2 regions of the Allobosea sp. NPDC055332 genome follow, and region 1 is predicted to be linked to the other one. Evidence: predicted binding sites of a transcription regulator. Region 1 holds the regulator's gene; the other holds the start of a gene.
What was found. The regulator LexA, encoded in region 1, represses DNA repair genes until DNA is damaged. The targets are predictions, from matches to a motif close to TGTTCNNNNTGTGTTCNG.
Positions count from the first base shown of each region.

Region 1 (4,049 bases):
TGGCGGCCGCGACGCGCGAGCTTCTGACGGGCAAGACGGCCGAGGCCGCCGCGTGAGCCGCCTCACCCATCTCGACCAGAAGGGCGAGGCCCATATGGTCGATGTCGGCGGCAAGGCCGAGACCATCCGGATAGCCGTCGCCGAAGGCCATGTGGTGATGCAAGCCGAGACGCTGACGATCGTCCGCGACGGCGAGGCGAAGAAAGGCGACGTGCTCGGCACCGCCCGCCTCGCCGGCATCATGGCCGCCAAGCGCGCCCATGAGCTGATCCCGCTCTGCCACCCGTTGTTGCTCTCGAAGATCGCCGTGGACCTTACGATCGACGAGACACTGCCGGGCGTGCGCGTGCGCGCCGAGGTCAAGCTCACCGGCAAGACCGGCGTCGAGATGGAGGCGCTGACCGCCGTCAGCGTCGCCTGCCTCACCGTCTACGACATGGTGAAGGCGGTTGATCGCGCCATGCATATCGAAGGCATCCGTCTCGTGCATAAATCCGGCGGCAAGTCCGGAACCTACGAGCTCGCAGGGCCATCGGCATGAGCCTCACCCCCGTTCCCGTCGCGCTGAAAGCACTGCTCGACAGCGTGCCCGGCCCGACACAAGCCGAGACGCTGCCGCTGGCGCAGTGCGCCGGCCGCGTGCTGGTTGAAGACGTCGCCGCGCTCAGGACCCAGCCGCCTTTCGCCAATTCGGCCATGGACGGCTACGCCGTACGCGTCGAGGATTTGGCGCGCGGCGCCCAGCTCCGCGTTGTCGGCGAGTCCGCCGCTGGTCGCCGCTTTTCCGGCAAAGTTTCGCTTGGCGAGGCAGTACGGATTTTTACCGGAGCACCATTGCCTGAAGGCGCGGATACGATCCTGATCCAGGAGCATGCCGAAGGCGTCGGCAGCCCGGTGATCCGCGTCACCAAACCTGCCGATCAGGGCCAGTTCGTCCGCCTGGCGGGACTCGACTTCAGAACCGGTGAGATCTTGCTGAAAGCCGGCCGCCGGCTCGACAGCGCAGCGCTTGGTCTCGCCGCTGCCGCAGGGCATCCGACGCTTTCGGTCCGCCGCAAGCCGCGGGTCGCGATCCTCGCCACTGGCGACGAGCTCGTCCTGCCGGGCGAACCCGTCGGGCCCGACCAGATCGTCGCCTCGAACAGCTTCGCCCTTGCCGCTCTGGTCGAGCAGGCCGGCGGCACGGCGCTCGACCTCGGCATCGCCCGCGACGATCATCCCGATCTCGCCGCCAAGATCGAGGCAGCACGCGAAGCCGGTGCCGACGTCCTGATCACCCTCGGCGGCGCCTCGGTCGGCGAGCACGACCTCGTCCAGGCGGCGCTGAAGGCGCAGGGCATGGAACTTGGGTTCTGGAAGATCGCGATGCGCCCCGGCAAACCGATGATGATGGGGCGGCTCGGGCCCATGGTCGCGCTCGGCCTGCCCGGCAACCCGGTCTCCTCGATCGTCTGCGGGCACCTCTTCGCGATGCCGCTGGTCGAGGCCCTGCTCGGCATCGACGATCCCGAGCGCGATCGTAGCGAGCCGGCCATCCTCGCCAGCGACCTGCCGGCCAATGACGAACGCCAGGACTATCTGCGCGCCACTATTGAGCTGGTTGACGGCGAGCGGCGCGTTCGGCCCTTCGCCAAGCAAGATTCCTCGATGCTGGCGAACCTGTCACGGGCCGAGGCGCTGGTGATCCGCCCGGCTTTCGCCGAGCCAGCCAAGGCGGGCGATCCCTGCCGCATCATCCGGCTGCGCTGATCCGTTCACCTTGCGGCAGGATGCGCCTTGCGGAACACAAGGCGAACGAGTATGGTGTTCGTGCTTTGTTTCGATTCTAGCCCGAGAGGCGGACGGCGCGATCATGCTGACACGCAAACAGTTCGAACTGCTTCGCTTCATCCATGAACGCCTGCGCGAATCCGGCGTACCGCCCTCGTTCGACGAAATGAAGGACGCGCTCGACCTGCGCTCCAAATCCGGCATCCACCGCTTGATCATGGCGCTGGAGGAACGCGGCTTCATTCGCCGGCTTCCGAACCGGGCGCGCGCCCTCGAAGTCATCAAGATGCCTGACGGGATCGGCGGACCGCAGGCGCAGCGTGGCCGCTTCAGCCCCTCGGTCGTTCAGGGCGGGCTCGGCCAGACCCCGCCTGCCCCGGCACCGGCCGCCAACCTGACGAAGCCGCGGCCGCCAGCCGCCGAGGAGAGCGGGCGTTCCACCGTCTCGATCCCGGTCATGGGCCGTATCGCCGCCGGTACGCCGATCTCGGCGATCCAGGATCGCAGCCACAGCGTCTCGATGCCGGCCGACATGCTCGGTGGCGGCGAGCATTACGCCCTCGAGGTCCGCGGCGACTCGATGATCGAGGCCGGCATCCTCGACGGCGACACCGTCGTCATCCGCAAGCAGGACACCGCCAATACCGGCGACATCATCGTCGCCTTGATCGACGACGAGGAGGCGACGCTGAAGCGCTTGCGCAAGCGCGGCTCCTCGATCGCGCTCGAGGCCGCCAACCCGGCCTATGAGACACGCGTGCTCGGGCCCGACCGGGTCAAGATCCAGGGCCGGCTCGTCAATCTGATGCGGCGCTACTGAAGCATGTCCGGATCCTGCGCCGGCTCCGTAGTTGCCGGCGTTGGAGCAGGAGCAGGAGCAGGAGCAGCCTCGGGCGCCGGCCTCGGTTCCGGTCGCGCCCTGGTCCAGGGACGAAGATGCGTGACCTCGTCGGCCGTATAGGCGCGCCAGCCCTCACGGGCCGCGTGATAGGCGGTCGCGCCGTCACGGATGAGCGCGCTGCGATCGATCAGGCGGGCGGCGCAAGGTGCCGTCCAATAGAGCGAGGTCACCACAAGATCGGCGCGCTGGCAGTCCTCGACCAGGGCGATGCGATCGCGCGTATAGGCGACGCTGCGACCATCCGGCAGGCGGATGACGCAGCCGCGCGCGTCGCAGGCGGCGCCGTTGCGGAGCGCCGCATCATCGGGCGAGCGTGAATCGCCGTCGGCATGCAGCCATTGCGTCAGCACGAAACGGCTCGGCTTGCCGGCCAGCACCATCTTCCCATCCGGCCCGCGGACCAATACGCCCGAGCCGTCGCGCTCGATCATGATGTCCGGTCGCGACGGAGCCGAGGCCAGTGCGAGCCCACCGACCAGAGGCACCGCAGCAAGGAAACGTAGCGCCGTCGTCCACAAGGTCAGCCAGAGCAGCGACAGCGAGAACAGGATCAGGGCGAGCGAGCCGAACGCCGGCAGCACGACGGTCGAGCGGTCGATGCCAGCCACCCAATGAGCAAGCTGGAGCACGAGGCCGGAGGCCCAGCCCATCAGCGCCCAGGCCGGCCAGTCCAGCCCGAACGGATAGGCGAGCACGCCGAAGACAGCGGCCGGCATCACGATCAGCGAGACGAAAGGCAGCGCCAATGCATTGCCGAGCAGGCCGAACGGATTGAAAGTCTGGAAATGATAGACGCCATAGGGCGCCGTCGCCGCGGTCGCGACCATGGTCGTGGACAGGATGCCGACGGCCGAAAGCCAGAGCGGCCGCAGCGGCCAGGGCCAGGAGGTTGCGGCCGCATCGGGCGGACGCTCCTGCCAGCGCTCGGCGAAGGCGATCAGCGCCGTCACCGCCCCGAACGACATCTGGAAGCTCGGGCCGAGCAGCGCTTCCGGCTCGCGCAGCAGCACGATGATCGCGGACAGGGCAAGATTGCGCATGCTGAGCGCCGGCCGGTCGACCAGGATCGCGCCCAGCATCACCAGCGTCATGATCAGCGAGCGCACGGTCGCGACCTCGGCGCCGGAGAAGACGCAATAACCGGTGGCGCCGAGCATGGCCGCCAGCGCCGCGAGCTTCTTCACCGGCCAGTGAAGCGCCGCCGTCTGCGACAGGGCCAGCAGCGCCCGCACCAGCCAGAAGATCGTGCCGGCAGCGAGCACCATGTGCAGGCCTGAGATCGAGACGATATGGTAGATGCCGGCGGCGCGCAGGTCGTTGTTGGTCTCTTCGCTGATCAGCCCGCGCTTGCCGGTGACGAGCGCCGCCGCCATCGCTC
Region 1 is NZ_JBSHMO010000003.1:690,809-694,857, forward strand. It holds gene trpC (indole-3-glycerol phosphate synthase TrpC) at 1-56, shown strand, start outside; gene moaC (cyclic pyranopterin monophosphate synthase MoaC) at 53-541, shown strand; gene ACWIGM_RS19605 (molybdopterin molybdotransferase MoeA) at 538-1,749, shown strand; gene lexA (transcriptional repressor LexA) at 1,853-2,590, shown strand; gene ACWIGM_RS19615 (ComEC/Rec2 family competence protein) at 2,584-4,049, opposite strand, start outside.

Region 2 (4,049 bases), on a different contig from region 1:
CGCCTCGATGATCAGGAGCCCGGCACCCGACAAGGAGAGGTTGCCGAGATGGATCAGGTGCCAGTCGGTGGCCGAGCCCTCTTCGGCCGAGTACTGGCACATCGGCGCGATCACGATCCGGTTGGACAGGTGCAAGCCGCCGAGATCGAAGGGCTGGAAGAGCTGGCTGGGCATTGGGTGCTCCGGGCAGGCGATCAGGGCGAGATCAGCCAGATCGCGAGGGGAAAGGTGAGGGCGGCTGCGGCTGTCGAGATCACGATCGCCGCCGCGATCGGGCGGCTGCCGGTGTCGAAGCGTTCGGAAATGACGAAGACATTGGCCGCGATCGGCAGTGCCGCATAGAGCACGCCGGCCTGCACCCAGAACGGATCGAGCTTCAGGACCAGCGCCAGCACGACCCAGGTCAGCAAGGGATGCAGGATGAGCTTGCCGGCGACCAGCGGCAGCACGCCGCGCAAGGGCAGCTTGCCTTCACGGCTCCATTGGAAGGCAGCGATGCCGAGCGCGAAGACGCCGACCGGGGCGGCCGAGGCGCCGAGGAAGAGCAGGAACCGGTCGACCGGCTCCGGCAGCGCCATTCCGCTCAGCGACAGGCCGATCCCGGCCATGATCGAGAGCATGAACGGGTTGACGATCGTGCCGCGGACGAGCCTGGCCGTGATCGCAAGCGGCGAGCCCTTGCCGCGCCCGGCCTCGATCAGCCCGATCGAGAGCGGCACGATCAGGGCGGTGTCGCAGATCAGGCCGATCGCGATCGGTGCCGCGGCGCTGTCGCCGAGGAAGGCGAGCATCAGCGGGATGCCGAGAAAGGCGAAATTGCCGCCGACCAGCGCCTGCCCTCGCGATACGGCGTTGGGAAAAGGCAGGCCGAGCAGGCGCCGCTGCAGCAAGATGGCGAGGGCGAGCACCCCAACTCCGATCAGCGCCAACGCTGCGAAGAAGACGCCGTTCCACAACTCCGCGATCGGCTGGCGCGACATCACCCGCAACACCATCGCCGGCGTCGCCACCATGAAGGCGAAGGTGTTGAACACCCTGACCGCATCGGCCGTGAACAGGCCGCGCCAGGCGGTGAAGGCGCCGAGCGCGATCACCGCGAAGAAAGGCGTGCTGGTGGCGAGGAATTGCAGCATGAGGGCACCGCGGCCCGCGAGCCGGACCGGTTGCCAGCGCTAGCAGATTTCGCGCCGCTGTGCGGTCCCGTTGCTGCCTAGTGGCCCTGCTTTTCCGGCAGGGCAGTCGGCTTCACGCCGCTGCCGCGCCGGGCCTTCAGTATCGGCTCGACGACGAAGTGCATGCCGACGAGGCAGAGTCCGCCGATGACGAGCCCGGCCACAGCAGACGCCGCGGCTGTGGTCAGCCATTCGAGCAGGCCCGTGAGCGCCGGCCATGCCTTTCCGATCGCGATGGCGAGATCGTGAATGACATGCTCGATCCCGGCGAGCCCATAGCCGGCGAGGCCATGGATGATGATGCCGCCGCCGACCCAGAGCATCGCCGCCGTGCCGACCGCGCTCAGCACCTTGAGGAAGGGCGGCATGCCGGTGACGAGGCCGCGGCCGATGAGCCGGACCGGCAGAAGGCTGCTGCGCGCCAGCGCGACGCCAGCATCGTCCGCCTTCACGATCAGGGCGACGACGCCATAGACCAGAACGGTCATGCCGAGCCCGACCACGGCCAGCACCAGCGCCTGCATCCAGAAGGAGGAGGCGGTGATGGTGGAGAGCGTGATCGCCATGATCTCGGCCGAGAGGATGAAGTCGGTCTTGATCGCGCCGGCGATCTTCTGCTCCTCGAGCTGCCTGGCGTCGAGAATGTCGGTGCCGCCTTCGCCGGCGAGCTCGTCGTGATGCGCATGCGGCACCACGAGCTCGTAGACCTTCTCGAAGCCCTCGAAGCAGAGATAGGCGCCGCCGATCATCAGCAGCGGTGTGATCGCCCAGGGCGCGACGAGCGTCAGCACCAGCGCCGCTGGCAGCAGGAAGAGCAGCTTGTTCTTCAGCGAGCCGAGCGCGATCTTCCAGATGATCGGCAATTCGCGCTCTGCCGCGAAGCCGACGGCATAGCGTGGCGTCACCGCCGCATCGTCGATGACGATGCCAGCCGCCTTGGCGCCGGCCTTGGTCGCCTGCGCGGCGGCATCGTCGAGCGCGGCCGCGGCGACCTTGGCCAAAGCGGCGACGTCGTCGAGAAGGGCGAACAGTCCCGAACTCATGGCGGTCTCCAGGCGAGGCCGCGGAGCGGGCGGCGCACAGCGGATAGGTGATCCGGTTTGCCCCGATATGACAGCAGCGAGCCGCCCGCAGGCAAGCGGGAGCGGATACGGGCTTGACTCCAGAGCTGTTTGGAGTCGCTTTATGCTTGGAACAAAAAGTGAACATATGCTCGATGGCCGATGCACCCACCCGTTCTCTGGCTGCCTTGCGGCAGAGCCTCGCTCTGGCGGGGCTGGCGCGCGAGCTTGCGCCGGTGGAGCGGGTCGCCTTCGGATCGCCCTCGCTCGACGAGCCGCTCGGTGGTGGCATTGCGCGCGCGGCCCTGCATGAGATCTACGCTTCGGCCGGAGCCGATCTTCCAGCAGCCACGGGCTTCGCCGCAGCCCTGGCCCTGCGCGCCGCCGGATCCCGGCCGGTGCTCTGGGTCCGGCAGGATTTCCTCGATGCCGAGGCCGGCCGCCTGCACCCACCGGGCCTGGCCGAACTCGGGCTCGATCCCGCGCAGATCCTGCTGGTCAGGGTCCGCGACGGCGAGGGCGCGCTGCGGGCTGGCGCGGAAGCGGCACGTTGCGCCGCGCTCGGGGCGACCCTGATCGAGCCCTGGGGCGCGCCGCGCCAGTTCGACCTGACCGCCAGCCGCCGCCTGGCGCTGGCGGCGGAGACCTCCGGTGTCCTGACCCTGTTGCTGCGGGTGGCGGCGGAGCCGCAGCCGAGCGCCGCCAGCACGCGCTGGCAGGTGCGCGCTTTGCCGTCGCGGGCGCGGGAGGCGGAGGCGCCGGGCGATCCCGCCTTCGGATTACGGCTGCTGCGCCATCGCGGCGGCCTTGGTGAGCGTGAGTGGCGTGTGGAGTGGAACCGTGACGAACGATGTTTCCAGGACAGGATCGGGAGAGAGGGAGGCAGAAGGGATGCAGCGCCGCTATCTCGCCCTCTGGTTTCCCTATCTGGCGAGCGAGCGCCTGCGCCGACGGGGCTCCGCCGGGCCGGGTGAGCGCCCGCTCGTCCTGGTCGAGAAGGACCGCGGTGCGCTGCGCCTCGCCGATTGCGACACGCGCGCCGTCGCGCTCGGCCTGACCCGCGGCCTGACCCTGGCCGATGCCCGCGCCCGCATCCCGGAGTTGACCGTTGTCGAAGCCGATCCGGCCGCCGACCAGCGCCTGATCGAATGGCTCGCCGCGCTCTGTGATCGCTTCACCCCGCTCGTCGCGCTCGACCCACCGCATGGGCTCGTGCTCGACATCACCGGCTGCGCCCATCTCTTCGGCGGCGAGGCGGCCCTGCGCCAGCGCGTCGGCCGCAGCATGGATTGGCTCGGCCTCACCGTCTTCGCCAGCATCGCCGGAACGCCCGAAGCGGCCCGCGCCCTCTCCCGCTTCGGCCGCTGCGCCATCTCGCTCCCCGGCGAGGATGAGCAGCGGACGTTGCCGCTACTGGTCTCGGCATTGGAGGCTTCGGCCGAAACGGTGATCGCTTTGTCGCGTGCCGGACTGAAGACATTGGGCGATCTCGCCGGGCGGCCTTCGCATACGCTTGCTGCCCGTTTTGGCGAGGCGCTCGTCACGAAGCTGCGCCGTATCCTCGGCCACGAGGATGCCCGCATCACGCCCCTGCGGCCGCCGCCCGATTGCGTGGTCGAGCGGCATTTCCCCGATCCGCTGCAGGATACCGAAGGGCTTGAGGAGATCGTCGCCCGCCTGCTCGGCGAGGCCGGGCGCCTGCTCGAGGCGCGCGGCGAGGGCGGGCGCGCCTTCGAGGTCAGCTTCTTCCGCAGCGATGGCGCCGTGCGCCGGCTTCAGCTGGAGACCGGCCGGCCTTCGCGCGACGTCGCCGCGA
Region 2 is NZ_JBSHMO010000002.1:1,322,911-1,326,959, reverse strand. It holds gene ACWIGM_RS14940 (NADH:flavin oxidoreductase/NADH oxidase) at 1-174, opposite strand, end outside; gene ACWIGM_RS14935 (AEC family transporter) at 195-1,133, opposite strand; gene ACWIGM_RS14930 (DUF808 domain-containing protein) at 1,211-2,215, opposite strand; gene ACWIGM_RS14925 (ImuA family protein) at 2,389-3,207, shown strand; gene ACWIGM_RS14920 (Y-family DNA polymerase) at 3,125-4,049, shown strand, end outside.
Region 2: the regulator LexA is predicted to act here: its motif matches at 2,363-2,380, upstream of ACWIGM_RS14925 (ImuA family protein).